DNA from 3 places in the Nocardia sp. NPDC051756 genome. Region 1 is predicted to be linked to each of the others. Evidence: riboswitches for the same ligand, from Rfam matches in the RefSeq annotation. Region 1 holds a riboswitch; each other region holds the start of a gene.

Region 1 (5,927 bases):
TCCCGGTAGTGGCGAACCAGTTCGGCATACGGCTCGATCGGGTTGGTCACATTCGCCGAGAACAGCGGATCACCGTGGCGCGCGGCGAGTTCCACCGAATCCCGGCTGGTCGCACTGCCGTGCCAGATCCGGATCTTCGGCTGCCACGGCCGCGGCAGTGCCTTGGCGTCCTTCAACTCCGGCCGGAACCGGCCCGACCAGGTGACGCTGTCGCTGTCCCAGAGCGCCCGGAACAGGTCGTAGCCTTCGCGATTGCGGTCCCACTGGTCGTCGGTGGTGACGTGGAACAGCTCGGCCTGTGCGGCCCCGTTGCCCTTGCCGATGATCAGCTCCAGCCGCCCGCCGGACAGGTTGTCCAGCGTCGAGTAGTCCTCGAAGGCGCGCACCGGATCGAGCAGGCTCAGCGTGGTGACCGCGGTGAACAGCGTGATGCGAGACGTGACGGCGGCAATGTGGCTGAGGATCACCGGCGGTGCGGCGGACAGGAACGGATCCTCGTGCCGCTCACCGACGGCGAAGCCGTCGTAGCCGAGATCCTCGGCGAGCCTTGCCTGTTCGACGACATTGAGCAGTCGTTCTCGGGTGCCGGGCAGCCGGCCGGTGCTCGGGTCCGGCACCCGGGTGACGAGGGTGAAGAGTAGGAATTTCATGTCTCACCGCTGCTTCGGTAGTCCGGGCGGGTTGACCCGCGACTCGGTGACCTGCTCGGTCTTCAGGCCCCACCGATCGATCACCTGCTGGTAGGTGCCGTGCTCGATGGCGTAGTTCAGCGCGTGCTGGACGGCGGTGATCAGCCCGTTGTTCTTCTTGGTGAGCACCGCGATCTCGCCTTGCAGCGCATCGCCCGCGCCGGAGAAGGTGGCCAGGATCTTGGTCTGGTTCGCGGTGGCCGAGTGATAGATCGCGGTCGGGTTCGGGCCGATGTAGGCGTCGAGCCGTTGTGAGGCCAGCGCCAGGTAGTAGTCGCTGGTCTGCTGGAAGTAGGCGATGTCGATGGGCGCCAAGCCGTCCGCGCGATTCTGCTCGTTCCACTTCACCAGCAACTGCTCCTGGTTGGTGCCGGTGCCGACGCCGATTCGCTTGCCCGCCAGGCTCTTGCGGTCCTTGTAGTCGAGGGTGCTCTGCTTGGGCACCTCGAGCGCGACGGTGTCGTTGCGGTAGGTGGCGAAGTCGTACTTCTCCTTGCGCTCCTCGGTCACCGTCACGTTGGAGATGAACGCGTCCACCTCACCGGAATCGATGCGCACGAAGTTCTGCGACCAATCCGCCACCTGCACAGCGAGTTTCAGGCCGAGCACGTCGGCGACCAGCGAGGCGAAATCGACCTCGGAGCCGACCACGGTCTTGTCGTCGTTGGCATAGAAGCGCAGCGGCGGCGCGGTGCCGGAAGCGCCGGTCACCACCAGGGTGCCGCGATCGCGAATGGCCTGCGGCACCTCGGCGGCGATGCTGTCCACCTTGGCGGCGCGCACCCGGCCGGTCTGGGCGGCGGAGAGGTCGAAGGTGATCGCACCGGCGGGCTGGGCCGCGGACTCCGCTTCGGGATCGGTGCAGCCGGTGGCCAGCAGTACGACCGCGGTCGCGGCGGCGGTGGCCAGGGCGGAGAGCTTCATCGGATACCTGTTCATCAACGGACTCGGGAAAGGAAGGCGCGGGTGCGCGGGTGTTCGGGATGGTCGAGGACGACCTCGGGCGGCCCCTGTTCGACGATCGCGCCGGCATCGAGAAACACCACGGTGTCGGCGATTTCGCGGGCGAAGCCGATCTCGTGGGTGACGATCACCAGTGCGGTGCCGCCGTGCGCGAGGTCGCGGATCACGTCCAGGACCTCGCCGACCAGTTCGGGGTCCAGCGCGGAGGTGGGCTCGTCGAACAGGATCACGCGGGGGCGCAGGGCAAGTGCCCGCGCGATCGCGACGCGCTGCTGCTGCCCGCCGGAGAGCCGGCGCGGGTAGGCGTCGGCCAGCTCACCGATGCCGACCCGGTCCAGCAGCACCCGCGCCTCGGCCTCGACCTCTTTGCGGTCGCGCCGTTGCGCGGAAAGCGGTGCGATGGTGACGTTGTCGAGCACGGTCAGATGCGGGAACAGGTTGAACTGCTGGAAGACGAACCCGATGCGGGAGCGCTGCTTGCGCACCTCGCGGTCGGGCAGCGCGTGCAAGGTGTTGCGGCGCAGCCGATATCCGATCAGCTCACCGTCGATGTGCACGGTTCCCGCGTCCAGCGACTCCAGGTGATTGACCACCCGCAGCAGCGTGGACTTGCCCGAACCGGACGGGCCGATCACCGTGACCACCTCGCCGGAGCGCACGCTCAGGTCGACGCCGCGCAAGACCTCCTGCGCGCCATAGGATTTGCGGACGCCGCGGACCTCGACGGCGAGTTCGGTGCTCATCGGGTCGCTCCTCGCGGTGCGGTGGAACCGGAATCGGCGATCTCGCGCAGCTTCTGCCAGGCCCGCTGGGTGGGCGACGGCGGTGGCGTGCGCTGCGTGCCCTTGGCGTAGTGGCGCTCGATGTAGTACTGCGCCACCGAGAGAATGGTGGTGAGCACGATGTACCAGGCGGTGGCGACCAGCAGCAGCGGCACCACCCGGCCGTTACGCCCGTAGATCACCTGGACCTGGTAGAACAGCTCGGCGATCGCCATCACCGACACGATCGAGGTGCCCTTGAACAGGCTGATCACCTCGTTGGTCGCGTTGGGCAGGATCGAGCGCATGGCCTGCGGGACCACGATGGAGCGGAACTGGCGCACCTTCGGAATGCCCAGCGCGGCAGCCGCTTCCAGCTGACCGGCGTCGACGGAGATGATGCCCGCGCGGATGATCTCGGCCGAGTACGCCGCCTGATGCAGCGCGAGCCCGATCACCGCCGCGGTGAACCCGCTGATCACGCCGTTCACCTCGAAGGTGAAAAACGCGGGGCCGAACGGGATTCCGACCGAGAGCGTGTTGTACAGGTAGGCGATGTTGAACCAGAACAGCAGCTGCACGATGAGCGGAATCGACCGGAACGCCCAGATGTAGCACCACGAGATCACCCGCAGCACCGGATTGTTCGACAGCCGCGCGATAGCCAGCGCGGTGCCGAGCAGGAAGCCGAGCGCGGTGCCCCAAGCGGTGAGCTCCAGCGTCACCTTCAGCGAGGCCAGCACCGACTTCGCGGTGATGTACTTCGCGAACGTCGGCCAGTCCCACCCGGGATTGGTGACCAGGCCGTGGACGAACTGGGCCAGCAGGATGAGCGCGACGGCGCTGATCACCCAGCGCCACGGGTGCCATTGCTTGGCCACCTTCGGCGCGGGATCCGCCGTTGTCGCGGCGGATTCGTCCGGTACCGGGTCGAGCACGGGTTCGGATCGGACGGCGGCCTTGTCGACGGCATCGGGTGCAACGGATGCACTCATGTCGTGGTCCTTCGGAAGAACGAACGAGACCGCGCCACATCGGGCCGCGGTCACACCACCCGGCCAGCGACGGGTGCAACAGCCTGGCTGCGGGTCAGCCCCGACAGCTCGCGGATGTCACCTTGCATTGATCGATATGTCGACGGCCCCAACGGGTGCCACGGGCAGCAGCGGTTCGCACTTCGGTTCTCCTCCATCGGTCCCGGCGGAAGCACCCGCACCCGGTGAACCGGGGGGTTGCTGCGACGTCGACGAGCCAGGTCTCTCGGTCGCTCTGGATGGTTGTCGCCGATCCGGACATCGGACGATGCCAGGGTCGAGCCGAATTATCATGCCCAGCAGGGGAACCCTTAGACAAGGGAAGCAATCACCGTGAGCGTAGATCTTGCCGCGGCCCGGTTTGCCGGGTAGGTCGGATAGCCGGATATGCGCTGGCGCAGTCTGATCGGTGCCGGTCGACTTTCGCAGTGCGGGCGCTCACGTACTCGGGCGGCTCCGCCGGGAAGCAGCATACGGGCAACCGGAGGCCGCGGAGTGCGGACCCCACAAAACCAGGCGTTGCGGTCGCGGCCCTGGGGACACGCCGATAGCTTGCCGCAGGCAATAAAGCCAGTTCAGCGCGTTTGCCGGAGTACCGTCAGCCTTCGATTGCGTCGACGATGAGAAGAGGTCTCCGTGGCCGTAGTGCGCCGTCTGACCGTATTGTCCGCTGTCGCGACCTGCTCGGTCGCGCTGGCGCTCGCGGCCCCGACCGCGGGCGCGGCCCCGACGCCCCCTGCCGCTCCGGTCCCGCCGGTGGTCACCGACCGTTCCGGGCAGAATGGCGCCGTCGCGCCCGGCGACCTGTTCGGCGTCTACAACGCCGCGATCGACGGCCTCCGCGCCTTCGGCATGCAGCCGTTCCTCTATCCGACCGCGGCCGCGTACTGCCTCAACGGCAACTCCCTTGGTCTCGCCCCGGCCGTGGCCGGCGCGGTGCCGGGGCCGTGGCCGAAGACCTCGGTCACCATCCCCGGACTCGACCTGTCCGCCGTGAAGGCGGGGCAGACCATGTTCACCTTCGTCCCGTACGGCTTGAACCAGGACGGACCGGACACTACCGGCATGCAGGTGGCCTGGTTGAACGTGACCAGCGGGCGCGGCGGACTCGCGTCGATGGGCCCGCTGTCCACCATCCTGCGCGCGATGATCCCGGCCGAGGTGCCGATCGCGCTGCGCCCCATCGCCGAACGCGCGATCCAGGACTTCTTCTTCGCCGCCCTCCCGATGGGTGGGGTGCGGGCCGTGCCGGTCGATACCGGGCAGGGCACCGTGCTCGCGGCGGTCTTCGGCACCGTCGAGAACGGTGGTAAGTCCTGCTTCTTCCTGCCGACGGTGGGGATCACCGAGGTTCCGTAGGCGGTCGTTATGCGTTGAGCGCGCGGTCTTTCCAGCGCAGGGTGCCCCGTCGTCGGGCGCGCTGGGAGCGTGCCCAGAGCGTCGAATAGGCGGCCACCGAGAACGGATGCGCCAGCGCCGCAAGGACATCGGCAGCGCCGAGCGTGCGGGTTTCGAGTGAGCGCGCCAGCAGTCTGCCGGAGACGGCCGCCGCATAGCCGAGCACCCCTGTGCGGCGCACAGCGCCTCGGCCCAGGAGAGCCGCCAGCGGTGGAACCCAATAGGCCAGGGCGGCAACCGTTCCCACGGCCGCGCCGCCCGCCATGGTGCCGCCGTACGCGGACCACAGCCAGCGGGTGTAACCGGCGTCTAGTTCGGCAGTGCTCTCGTACATTCGAGTGCTCGCCATGCGCCCCGCGGCGACCAACACGGTGGGTTGGCCTGCGCGGCGCAGTATTCGGGCGATGTCGAGGTCTTCGGTCACGCTGGCGGCCACCGCGGCGTGCCCGCCGATGGCGCGATAAGCGGCGGTGTCGAAAACCAGAAACTGGCCGCAGGCAACGGAAGTCGACGGCCGCAGGCTCCGGTTGGCCAGCGCGATCGGTAGCGTCGCCGCCCACGACCAAGCCAGCAACGGCTGCACCAAGGCCTCGGTCACCGACTCGGCCCGTTGCCTCGGCCACGGAGACACCAACGCGACCCGGCGCTTCCGCAGTTCGGTGACCGCCGCTGCAATCGCGCCAGGCGCCAGCCGGACATCCGCGTCCACGAAGACCAGAACGGGCGCGACCACCGAATCGGCCAATCGCGCACACGCGGCGGCTTTACCGGTCCAGCCCGACGGGGGTTCGGTGTCGTTGCGCAACACCGTGATTCGCGGATCATCGCCGGCGGCATCGATCGCGGCAGCGAAGGTGTCATCGCTCGACGCGTCATCGAGAATCACGACACTCATCCGCGCGACCCCACGCTGCGCCCGCAGATCCGCGATCAGCCCGGGTAGCCGCGCGGCCTCGTCCCGGGCCGGTACACATACCGCGACCGGCTCGATCACGCTGGTCGCGGTATTCGCCAACTGGCGCACCGTGATTCGGTTGCCGAGCGCGATCCCCGCGCCCAGCACCGCGATCCCGGTGCCGGCC
Region 2 (5,927 bases), on a different contig from region 1:
GACAAGCGCGGGCAGACGCTGGCGCAACTGGCCCTGGCCTGGGCGCTGCGCGACGATCGGGTGACCTCGCTGGTGATCGGCGCGTCCACCACCGAACAGCTCGAGCAGAACGTCGCGGCGCTGGGCACGCTCGAATTCAGCGCCGGCGAACTGGCCGAGATCGACGCGCTGCTCGAGGACGACGGTGCGGTCGATCTGTGGCGGTCGGCACGGCAAGGCACGCTCTGAAAGGTGTTGCGAGGACTCAGATCGTCGGGTTCACCACGTCGATGCCGAGGGCGAGCTTGCCCGCGTGCTCGTGTTGCGTGTCGCGCAGATACAGGTGCTGGTTGAGCACGTTGATATCGCGCCAGAGCCGTTGGATCGGGCTCGACTCGTAGATCGCGCTCGCACCGGCGATCCGGAAGAGGTCGTCGACGGCGTCGCGGCAGGTGTTCGCGGCCCAGACCGCCTGCTGATGCAACTCGCTCCGGTCGGCAACCGGAAGCAGGCTCAGGTCGTCGCCGCGTAGCCGCCGGTCGACGTAGGTATCGAACACCGCCCGCGTGGACTCGCGGGCGGCCCGGATCGCGGCCTGTGCGCGTCCGACTGCCCGCTGGATCACCGGGTCCGCGGACGCCGGCTGGAACGTCGGCGGTCCGGCGCGCGTCGGCAGCACGGCGAGGACCTCGTCGAGCGCGTGCTCGGCGGTACCGACCGCGACCCCGGTGAACCCGGGCGCGAGCAGGCTGAACAGCGGAAGCCGATACTTCGCGTCCGCCAGCCGGCTGGGCGCGAGGAACGGAAAGGTCCGGCGCGCAGGCACATACACGTCGTCGAGCGCGAAACTCATCGAGCCCGTGCCGCGTAGGCCGGCCACATGCCAGTCGTCGATGATGCCGACGTCGTCGGCGGGCACGACGACCGAGACGAGTTCGGGCAGCCCGCCCGCTCCCACCTTCGGCGCGCCGTCCGCATCGAGCAGCACGGTGTTGGCCATAACCCAACCGGCATAACCGATTCCGCTGGCGAACGGCCAGCGCCCGGTCACCCGCAACCCGCCCTCGGTCGGCGTGCTGCGCCCGTTCGGACCGAACACCAGCGACATCGGCCCGATCCCCTCGGCCAACACCTCGTCGATGCCGTCGGCCGGCAACTTCGACGCCACGATGGCCGGTGTCGTCGCGCAGATGAACAGGCTCCACGCCGTGCTGGTATCCGCGTAGGCGACCGCCCGCACGATCTCGAACGCCTCGTCGACCCCGATCAGACCGCTGCCGCCGACACCGGTCGGGGTGAACACGCCCCACAGGCCCGCGGCCGAGATGGCGTCGACCACCTCGTCCGGGAGATCGCGGGCGTCCTCGGCCTTCTGGCTGTACTGCCGCGCGATGGGCGCGAGTTCGGTCACCGCACCGAGCGCGTCGTCCAGCGACCGAATGGTCATCAGCGAACTCCTTCATCGTCGGGCGCGCCGCGCCGGGCAGATTTCCGGTTCAGCCTCTCCCCTGCTCGATCGACAGCGAAAGCCCTGTTTTCACTCAACGGACCGAGGATTCTGAATCCGTGAAGATTTACGCCGATCGGGCTCCCGTCGCCGCCCGACAATTGGTCACGGATCTGCTGGTGGCGGCGTGGGTGTACGGCTCGATCAAGGCCGCGCTCTGGCTGCACGACCTGGTGCAGAAACTCGCCGTTCCCGGTCAGAAGCTGGAGGGCGCGGGCGGCGGCCTGGCCGACAGTCTCGGCGATGTCGGGCGCAAGGTCGGGCGGGTCCCGGTGGTCGGCGACGATCTGACCTCCCCGTTCGAACGCGCCGCCGGAGCGGCCCGCTCGATGGCCGAGGCCGGGCACGATCAGCAGGCGCTCACCAACGATCTGGCCATGGCCCTGGCGATCAGCCTGCTGATCGTCCCGCTCGGGCTCGTCCTGTTCGTCTGGCTACCGCTGCGCGTGCGCTGGATCCGCCGAGCCGCCGCGGCCGTGCGCCTGCGGACCGCGCCGGGCGGACGAGACCTGCTCGCCTTGCGCGCGCTCACCAATCAACCCCTGCGCACACTGGACCGGATCGACGCGGACGTGGTGGACGCGTGGCGGCGCGGCGACGACGATACGGTCCGCGCACTGGCCGCGCTGGAATTGCGCGGTCTCGGTCTACGTGCATAACTCAGCGCGATTCAAAAGCGTGACAACGCTTCTGGCGTGCGGAACTCTTGAGTCAGGTCAAGAGTGCCAGCGTCAAGTCCCCGGCTAGCTGGCCGGCAACCCTCCAACCGCGGCGGGGTGCCCCGGGTCAAGACCAGGCCGAGCCGCGTAATGCGGCCCGGGCAAGCGCGGGCTCCGTCGACATTCTGGAGCCCTCTCGAGAGATGGGGGTCGAGCCATGTCCGAAACCGCGAACTCCCCACTCACGCCTGGGCCTGTGCCCGGTCCATCGAGCGACAACCAGAGGGGATCGACATGACTACGGCCACGCCAGCTCTCGGAGACCGCGTGTTGGACACCACCAGGCAAGGATTCGACCACGCGTCGCTGACCGCGCTGTTGAACGGCGACGTGCACGCGGTCAGACTGGCCGGATTCGTCCGGCCCGACGCGCTCGATCACTTACGCCGGGCGTTCGTCGGCAGACAGGATCACGGGCCGCTGGCCACCGACCCGCAGTTCCGGCGGATCGGGCACGCGTTCTCCGAGACCAGCACCGAGGCCGGACGCGGCGCGTACTTCGACGAGGCCCGCCACAATATCGACCGGCTGCGCGATATCGCCTCGCCATATTCCTATCCGGCGGACGATGTTCGGCTGCTGCTGGACGAGATCTGGCCGGCCGGAGCGAGTTTGCTGCGGCGCAACGGGCAGGCGTTCTTCGCCGGGGTCGCGCGCTACCAGCTCGCGGGGGTGGATCTCGAGCCGCACACCGACAACGTGGGCCGAAACCTGCCCGAGGACTTCGAGATTCGGATCGTCCGCCAGCTCTCGGTCAACGTCTATCTCGACGTCCCGGACCGGGGCGGGGAATTGGAGATCTGGGACGACTATCCCGACGAAAGCGAGTATCGAGACCGCTCCGGCGACCGGGTCTACGGCATCGACCGCGCGGCCGTCGGCGAGCCCGCGCTGGTGATCACGCCGCAGGTCGGCGACGCGATCTTCATCGATCCGCGCCGGGTACACGCGGTCGCGCCGTCGCAGGATCGCCCGCGCATCACCATCGGGCTGTTCATCGGGGTCAGCGATCCGGCCGAGTCGTTGAAGGTGTGGAGCTGATGGCTACGACCACGCTGCTCTCCGCGTCCCACAAAGCCGCCTACGACCTGCGCTCGGACGGCATCACCACCGACGGACGGTCCACCGTGCTGCTGGTCAGCGTCGGCGCGGACTATCACGAGGGTGAAAAGCTCGCCGCCACCATCGATCTGATCAACCGGTCGAACTTCGGCCGCTGCGCGATCGCGGTCGCGGACACCCTGCAACGGCACAATCTCAGCGGCGGAACCGATATCGACCGGCACGCTCGGGCGCGTATCGCCGGCGACCAGTGGATCGCCCGCAATATCGGCTACCTGGACCAGATCGATTGCCCGACAAACATATTGCGCTGGGACTTCGCGCTGTCGCATCCGCGTTACGGCGATCTGTACGACGCGATCGAGCACGCCTACGAGACCGACGAACCGTATCGGCACGCGATCGACAGCACCATCGATCGGTTCATCGAACGACGGCTTTCCCGCGAGCCGGAGGTCGATCAAGAGTCGGTGCGGAAGTCGTGCCGCGCATACCTTTTGGAGGAATGCCCGATCATCATGCCGCTGTGGGCGCACGAGGGTTTCGACTACGTGATCTATCCGCAGAAGATCTCCGCCGCGATGGGGCGCACGCGGGAACTCTTCGTCGAGCCGGAGCACCCGGACCGGGTCGCGTGGTTGCCCTTGCGGTTCAAGAAGCGTAAGTCGGCGTCGAACAACACGGAGGCCGACCAGTGACCGTCGAGATTCCCGCGCGGCGGCGGGTCGTCGGGTTCACCGGGTTGGCGGTGGCGTCGTTTCTCGGGTGCATCGACCTGACCATCGTCACCACCGCGCTGCCCGCTATCGGTGCGGATCTGCAAGCGGGAGCGTCGAATACGGAGTTGACGCTCGGCGTCTTCCTGATGGCGTTGTCGATGTTCATGGTGACGGCCGGGCGGGTCGCCGACCGGCTCGGGCGGCGGAAGGTGCTGCTGTTCGGGCTCGCGCTGTTCGTGGTCGCGTCCACGGGCGCGGCGCTGTCGTGGTCGATCGGGGTGCTGCTCGTCGCGCGGTTCGTGCAGGGCGCGGCGTGTGCCGTGCTGTACACGAGCACGTCGACGTTGGTGGAATCGCTGTTCCCGCAGGGTGATCGGGGGAAGGCGATCGGATGGTTGTATTCGGTGAACGGGCTCGGGTTGGCCATCGGACCGGTGCTCGGCGGTCTGCTGGTGCCGAGCCTCGGGTGGCAGTCGATCTTCTGGATCAATATTCCGCTCGGTGTCGCTGCCTTGATCGCGATCGCGTTCGCGGTCCCGCAGGTGCAGCCGGATACCAGCGGCGGGACCGATTGGGCGGGGCAGGTCGTTGTCGCGTTGGCCGTGGTTTCGGCCGTCGGCATCTTCGTCCTGGGTGACCTGCGTGGATGGCTGTCGCCGTGGGTGTTGATCGCCGCGGTGGTGCTGGTCGCGGCCGTGACGGTCGGGATCGTCGCGGAGCGGCGGGCGGCGAATCCGTTGATCGACCCCGCGTTGTTCGGCAATCGGCGATTCGTGGCCGCGATCGTGTCGGACTTCTCACTCGGTTTGTTCTATGCCGCTGCGCTGCTGGTGATTCCGACGTATCTCACGCAGGGACGGGGCTTCGATGTGCGGCAGGCGGGGTTCGTGCTGCTGCTCGTCAGCGGGACGCTCGCGTTGTCCTCGCCGGTCGCGGGTCGGTTCGTCGATCGGTTAGGCGCGCATTCGTTGCTGCCGTGGGGGTTTGGGCTGTTGGCGCTCGCGGGTGCCGGTATCGCGTGGTCGGCGTTCGATGACCGATTGGCGGTGCTCTTCGTCGCGCTGGTCCTGTTCGGTGGTGGTTGGGCGCTGGTGCTCGGCCCCGCGACCGTGCTGGCGATTTCGACCGTGCCGCCGACGCGGTCCGGATTCGCGGTCGGGGCCTCCTGGACGTTCCACAACCTGGGTGGCGCGATCGGTGCGGCCGTAGCGACCGTTGTCTTCGGACATATCGACCTCGACCTCGCGCCGGAGGTCGGCGATGCGACCGGAAGGGTGGCCTCGATAATCGCAATCACCAGCGTGGTGGCCGCGGTAGTCGTGGTTGTTTTGACTGCCGGACGGGCCGAAAAGGCATCTGACGGCCGGTCAGCGGCCGATCTGCCAATTCCCGTCGAGGCGGGGACAACGTAACTCACCGGAGTGCAGCGGTTCTCGTTTCCACGCGAGAACCGCTGCACTGCAACCGTTTCCGCGTCCATATCGCGCAAATCGCATAAATCCGATAAACCACACATTCGACTAAACGCGAAAGTAATTCTATTCACAAACAAGACCGCTAAGTTTGCGCGGCCGGTTCCGGCACTATCCACTGGAGCGCATGCCCACCGAGAGTACGACGATAACCAGGCGCCGGAGTTTCATTCCGCGACTGCGCCGTCGCAACCTCGACGGCTACGAGATGGTCGTCTCCGCGCCGGAGAAGCCGACGGCCGACGAGAACCAGAGCGCCGATCGCAATGTGGTCATCGTGGCCTTGTTCGCCGCGCTCGGCGGCATGCTCTACGGCTACGACACCGGCATCATCTCCGGTGCGCTGCCCAAGATGTCCGCGCAGTGGGGCATCGACCACACCCGGCAGGAGATCCTGACCGCCGCGATCCTCGCCGGTGCGGTGATCGGCGCGCTGGTCGGCGGCTCGCTGTCGAAGCGGCTGGGCCGC
Region 3 (5,927 bases), on a different contig from region 1:
CGACGACGGTACCTTCAACCTTGATTTTGGACATGGATCTTCGTGTCCTCCTAGGATGGTGCCCTCATTGCACGGCCAGGTGAACACGCTTGTGAGCGGACCCCAGCTGTTCCAACAGACAACGTATATGCCCCGCGTTGTCCGCGAGACGTGTGGTGCAAACAAGACAAGCGTACTGCTGCCGATGATCGTGGTGTGCGGGCAGCCCCCCGAGTGAGAAACCCCACGAACTTACTGGCTGGTAGGTCATTCTGCAATTCGCAGGTCACCCACGCAACGACCTCGGTCCGCGCAGCGCCGAGCTGGCGATACGCGGACCGAGGGGTGAAGCAGGAAAATTTCAGACGCCGACGTGGACCGGGCGCGCCCCGTCCTCGGAACCTTCGATGAGGTTCTCCGGCCGGTCCCGGATCATGAACGCGATCACCGGAACGGCGGCGAGGAAGAATCCGGCGCCGACGTAGAACGCCACGTCGTAACTGTGGATCGAGGCGCGAGCGATCAAGTTGTCGATCGTCGCGTGGCTCTCCGCGTAGGACTTGGCGGTCTGCACCGAGATGGTGGTCAGCAGGGCCGTGCCGACCGCGCCGCCGACCTGCTGCGCCGCGTTCAGCAGCGCACTGGCCACACCGGAGTCCGCCTCCTCGACCTGGTGCAGCGCGACGGTCTGCATGCCGACGAACAGCGGACCCATGCCGAGCGCGATCAGCACCTGCGCGGGCAGCACGCTGGCGGCGTAGCTGTCGCCGAAGCCGAGCTGGGCCAGCCACAGCAGGCCGAGCACGCCGAGCACGGCGCCGGCCACCATCAGCGGCCGCGGGCCGAGCTTCGGCAGCAGCGCACTGGTGACACCCGCGGAGATCGCGATGCCGGCCGGGAAGGGCAGGAACGCGAAGCCGGCCTTGAGCGAGGAGTAGCCCAGGGTGATCTGGAAGTAGTAGCTCAGGAACAGGAACATCGCGAACATGGCGATCGGCACCAGCAACGCCGCGAGGAACGCGCCGCCACGGTTGATCTCCCCCGGAATGTGCAGCGGCAACAGCGGATTCGCCGAGCGCCGTTCGATCACGACGAAGGCGATCAGCAGCGCGGCGCCGGCGATGAGCAGGCCGAGGGTGCTGCCGGAGAGCCAGCCGTCCTCGGCCGCGCGGCTGAAGCCGTAGACGATCGAGATCAGGCCGAGCGTCACGGTGACCGCGCCGGGCACGTCGTAGCCACCGGTCCGCGGCGCAGGCACGTCCTTGACCACCCAGGCCAGCGCGCCGACCAGGGCGAGCAGCGCGATCGGGGTATTCACCAGCAGGCACCAGCGCCACGAGGCGTACTCGGTGAGCGCGCCGCCGGCGATCAGGCCGAGCGCGGCGCCACCGGCAGAGATGCCGGCGAACACGCCGAACGCGGTGGCCCGCTCGCGCGCCTCGGTGAAGGTCACCGACAACAGCGACAACGCCGCGGGCGCGAGCAACGCCGCGAACGCACCCTGCAGCGCACGTCCGGCGAACATCTCCGCGCCGTTCTGCGCGAGACCGGCAAGTGCCGACGCGGCGGCGAAACCGACCAGGCCGACGATGAACATCCGGCGCCGGCCGAGGTAGTCGGCCAGCCGGCCGCCGAGCAGCAGCAGGCCGCCGAAGATCAGCGTGTAAGCGGTCAGCATCCACTGCTTGTTGCCGTCGCTGATGCCGAGATCCTGCTGGGCAAAGGGCAGCGAAATGGTCACGATGGTGGCGTCCAAGACCACCATGAGCTGGGCCAATGCGATCACGCCGAGGGCGAACCAGCGTGCCGAACTGCCTTGTTTCTGGGGAACTTCTACCGCTTGCGCAGTGTCGGTCACGGTCATCTCCTCGTCTTCGGAACTCGGTGGCTATCCTGTCAGTAGACGACATTTGGCGTCAAGCGAAAAATGTCGTGATGCGACATTTGGCGGTTACGGACACGAAAACACTAGGTTGCGTTAGGGTGGGAGCATGCTCGAGTCACCGACGCCGACGGGCGCGAGTGCCGCAGCGCAGACCCCTGCGAGCGCCGCGCCGCACGCCCATACCGGCCTGCGCGAACGCAAGAAGCAGCAGACCCGGCTGCGGATCATCGAGATCGGCCTGAACCTGTGCGACACACAGGGTTTCGACGCGACGACGGTCGAGCAGATCGCCAACGCCGCGGACGTCTCGCCGCGCACGATCAACCGGTATTTCGACAGTAAAGAGGACATCGTCCTCGGGCCGGTGCAGGACTTCGGCCAGGCCGTGGCGCAGACGCTGCGCGAACTGCCGGCCAGTGACAACGAACTGGAATCGCTGCGTACCGCGTTCTTGCAGGTGATCGACCGAGCCGTGCACGAACCCGGCGGCGGGCCGGTCTCCTTCCGGCAGTTCCAGCAGATGCAGCGGATCGTGCGCAGCAGTCCCGCGGTCAGCGCGCGCAGCATCGAGCACGCGGACAACAAGAACATCGCCATCGCCGCGGTGGTCGCCGAACGACTCGGCACCACGCCCTGCGCGCTGCCGGTGCGGCTGATCCTCGGCTCCTGGCAGCTCATCGGTCATCTCGCGATGGAATGCGGCGAGAGCATGTTCGACTACGACGATCTGCACGACGCCGCGACCGCGGGCCGCAACTCGTTCTGTGCGGCGTTCGACGAGTTCGTCCGGGTCTGCGGCGGCGCGCGGACCAGCACTTCCGGCTGAGTTCGCGGATAGGTTTCGGCCGTCGCGGGACGGCCGGTTATGATGCCCTCAGGTCATGAGTGCCAGCGCGAAGCCCCGGCTTGCTGGACGGCAACCCTCCAGCAGCGGTGGGGTGCTCCGGGTGATGACCGGGCTCTCGAAGGTCGAGAGCAAGCGCGCTTTCAGGAGGTTCCCGAAATGTGTTGTTGTCCTTCGCCCACATCCCGATAACCCTTGTAGTTCTGGCGAACAACCCTTTTCTTTGGAGCAAAGCTCATGAGTGATTCCACCGTGCCCGCGGCCGATATCGATCCCACCGCGCAGTGGTCCTTCGAGACCAAGCAGGTGCACGCGGGCCAGGCCCCCGACAGCACCACCGGCGCCCGGGCCCTGCCCATCTACCAGACCACCTCGTACGCCTTCCGCGACACCGATCACGCCGCGGCGCTGTTCGGGCTCGCCGAGCCGGGCAACATCTACACCCGGATCATGAACCCCACCCAGGACGTGGTCGAGCAGCGCGTCGCCGCGCTCGAAGGCGGCGTCGCGGCCCTGCTGCTGGCCTCCGGGCAGGCCGCGGAGACGTTCGCGATCCTGAACCTGGCGTCCGCCGGCGATCACATCGTGTCCAGCCCGCATCTCTACGGCGGCACCTACAACCTCTTCCACTACTCGCTGCCCAAGCTCGGCATCGAGGTGTCCTTCGTCGACGATCCCGACGACCTGGACCAGTGGCGGGCCGCGATTCGCCCGAACACCAAGGCGTTCTACGGCGAGACCATCGCCAACCCGAGCAGCGCCATCTTCGACATCCCCGGCATCTCCGCGATCGCGCACGAGGCCGGGCTGCCGCTCATCGTGGACAACACGGTGGCCACCCCGTATCTGATCCAGCCGCTGGCGCACGGCGCCGACATCGTCGTGCACTCGGCGACCAAGTACCTCGGCGGGCACGGCTCGGCGGTGGCCGGCGTGATCGTCGACGGCGGCAACTTCGACTGGACGGTGACCGACGCGCAAGGACAGCCGCGCTTCCCCGGCTTCACCACCCCGGACCCGAGCTACCACGGTGCGGTGTTCGCCGATCTCGGCGCGCCCGCCTTCGCGCTCAAGGCCCGCGTGCAGTTGCTGCGCGACCTCGGCTCGGCCATCTCGCCGTTCAACGCGTTCCTGATCAGCCAGGGCATCGAGACGCTGAGCCTGCGGGTCGAGCGGCACGTGGCCAACGCCAAGGCGGTCGCCGCATTCCTGACCGAGCAGCCGGAGGTCACCAAGGTGATCTACGCGGGTCTGCCGGACTCGCCGTGGTACGAGCGCGCGCAGCAGCTGGCGCCGAAGGGTCCCGGCGCGATCGTCGCCTTCGAGCTGCGCGGCGGTGTCGATGCGGGCAAGAAGTTCGTGGACGGATTAGCCCTGCACAGCCATGTGGCTAACATCGGAGATGTGCGCTCCCTCGTGATTCACCCCGCGTCGACCACACATTCGCAGCTGACGCCCGAAGAGCAACTGCTCGCCGGCGTCACTCCGGGTCTGGTCCGGTTGGCGGTGGGCATCGAGGGAATCGAGGACATCCTGAGCGACCTGCGGGCCGGTTTCGCGGCGGCGGCGACGTGACCTTGAGTACCGAACCGAGTTTCGCCCGTTCGTCCGGGGTGGCCCTGCCACCCCCGGACGGGCGGCTCGGCATCATCGCCGTCGGGGACGTCAAGCTGGAGAGCGGCGCGGTCATTCCGCAGGTCCATCTCGCGGTGCAGCGCTGGGGCGAGCTCTCCCCCACGCTGGACAACGTGGTGCTGGTCGAGCACGCGCTGACCGGTGACTCGCACGTGGTCGGTCACCCCGACGACATCCACCAGCTGCCCGGCTGGTGGGACGGGATGGTCGGACCTGGCTGTCCGCTGGACACCGACGAGTGGTGTGTGATCGCGACGAACGTGCTCGGCGGCTGCCAGGGCAGCACCGGGCCGTCGACCCTGGCGCCGGACGGAAAGCCTTGGGGCGCAAGGTTCCCGGAGATCTCCATCCGCGACCAGGTGGCTGCGGAAGAGGCGCTGGTTGACCTGCTCGGCATCGAGCGGCTGGCCGCCGTGGTCGGCGGGTCGATGGGCGGCATGCGGGTGCTGGAGTGGATGGTCGGCGCGCCGGACCGGGTCGGCTCCGCGCTGGTGCTGGCCGTCGGCGCGCGCGCCACCGCCGATCAGATCGGCACCCAGACCACCCAGATCGCGGCGATCAAGGCCGATCCGGACTGGCAGGGCGGCGACTATCACGACACCGACCGCGCGCCGATGACCGGCATGGGCATCGCCCGGCGCATCGCGCACCTGACCTACCGCACCGAGGACGAGCTGGATCACCGGTTCGAGAACGGCGCGCAGGGCGCCGAGGATCCGTGGCGCGGTGGCCGGTACGCGGTGCAGAGCTACCTGGACCATCAGGCCGACAAGCTGTGCGGGCGTTTCGATCCCGGCACCTACGTGCTGCTGACCGAGGCGATGAACCGGCACGACATCGGGCGTGGACGCGGCGGAGTGCGCGCGGCGCTGGCCGCTACGCCGGTGCCGTGCGTGGTCGGCGGCGTCGACTCCGATCGGCTGTACCCGCTGCGCACGCAGCAGGAACTCGCCGAGGGACTGCCGGGATGCGACGGGCTCGAGGTCGTGCACTCGCGCGACGGGCACGACGGGTTCCTCACCGAGGCGGCCGCGGTGTCCAAGCTGCTGACCGAGACGATGCGGCTAGCTCAGCAGAGCCGTCAGCCCACCAGCTGATATCTGGTCGGAAGCGCTACGCGCCAACGTCTTTCGGTGGTGCGCCGACCAATAGGCCGACGATGGCGTGCACGAAACCCTGGAGCCGTTCGCGCGGGTATTCGTCGGGCTCGCTGACCGCCAGCCGGCCGAGCATCTCGGCGACCTGGAGCAGCGAGTTGGTCAGCAGCGCGGAATCCACTCCGGCCCACCGGGGTTCGAGCGCGGTGCCGATGCGGACCAGCGCTTCGGCCTGATCGAAGATGCCCGCGCGCGAATTGCGCAGGGCCTCACGGTATTCGTCGGGCGCGTTGCCCGGCCCGGCCAGGATCAGTCGCCAGCGGGTCGGATTCTCCAGTGCCACACCGACGAACGCCTCGACCGTGGCCGAGGCCGCGACCACGGGGTCGGCGCCCATCAGGTCGGTCGGCAGGGTCTCGGCGACCTGTTCGAGGCCGCGCTCGCGCTCGCGTTCCAGCAGCGCCGCAACGAGTTCCGCGCGGGTCTT

The links. Region 1 has a riboswitch for S-adenosylmethionine ahead of AB0M22_RS43450 (amino acid ABC transporter permease). Riboswitches for the same ligand answer to the same signal wherever they lie in the genome.
Region 2: linked by a shared signal. The riboswitch ahead of AB0M22_RS28015 (2OG-Fe(II) oxygenase) and the one ahead of AB0M22_RS43450 (amino acid ABC transporter permease) in region 1 are both predicted to bind S-adenosylmethionine.
Region 3: linked by a shared signal. The riboswitch ahead of AB0M22_RS39860 (bifunctional o-acetylhomoserine/o-acetylserine sulfhydrylase) and the one ahead of AB0M22_RS43450 (amino acid ABC transporter permease) in region 1 are both predicted to bind S-adenosylmethionine.

Annotation. Positions count from the first base shown of each region.
Region 1 covers NZ_JBFAYV010000018.1:36,226-42,152, reverse strand. Annotated here, with positions in the region: gene AB0M22_RS43465 (LLM class flavin-dependent oxidoreductase) at 1-650, opposite strand, end outside; gene AB0M22_RS43460 (ABC transporter substrate-binding protein) at 654-1,613, opposite strand; gene AB0M22_RS43455 (amino acid ABC transporter ATP-binding protein) at 1,628-2,395, opposite strand; gene AB0M22_RS43450 (amino acid ABC transporter permease) at 2,392-3,408, opposite strand; SAM riboswitch class I at 3,599-3,693, opposite strand; gene AB0M22_RS43445 (hypothetical protein) at 4,084-4,806, shown strand; gene AB0M22_RS43440 (glycosyltransferase) at 4,814-5,927, opposite strand, start outside.
Region 2 covers NZ_JBFAYV010000006.1:413,154-419,080, reverse strand. Annotated here, with positions in the region: gene mgrA (L-glyceraldehyde 3-phosphate reductase) at 1-228, shown strand, start outside; gene AB0M22_RS28025 (acyl-CoA dehydrogenase family protein) at 245-1,426, opposite strand; gene AB0M22_RS28020 (hypothetical protein) at 1,546-2,145, shown strand; SAM riboswitch class IV at 2,201-2,319, shown strand; gene AB0M22_RS28015 (2OG-Fe(II) oxygenase) at 2,473-3,246, shown strand; gene AB0M22_RS28010 (tRNA-dependent cyclodipeptide synthase) at 3,246-3,965, shown strand; gene AB0M22_RS28005 (MFS transporter) at 3,962-5,398, shown strand; gene AB0M22_RS28000 (sugar porter family MFS transporter) at 5,586-5,927, shown strand, end outside.
Region 3 covers NZ_JBFAYV010000013.1:47,464-53,390, reverse strand. Annotated here, with positions in the region: gene AB0M22_RS39875 (NADP-dependent isocitrate dehydrogenase) at 1-34, opposite strand, end outside; gene AB0M22_RS39870 (MFS transporter) at 341-1,843, opposite strand; gene AB0M22_RS39865 (TetR family transcriptional regulator) at 1,971-2,690, shown strand; SAM riboswitch class IV at 2,742-2,852, shown strand; gene AB0M22_RS39860 (bifunctional o-acetylhomoserine/o-acetylserine sulfhydrylase) at 2,946-4,283, shown strand; gene AB0M22_RS39855 (homoserine O-acetyltransferase) at 4,322-5,440, shown strand; gene AB0M22_RS39850 (TetR/AcrR family transcriptional regulator) at 5,457-5,927, opposite strand, start outside.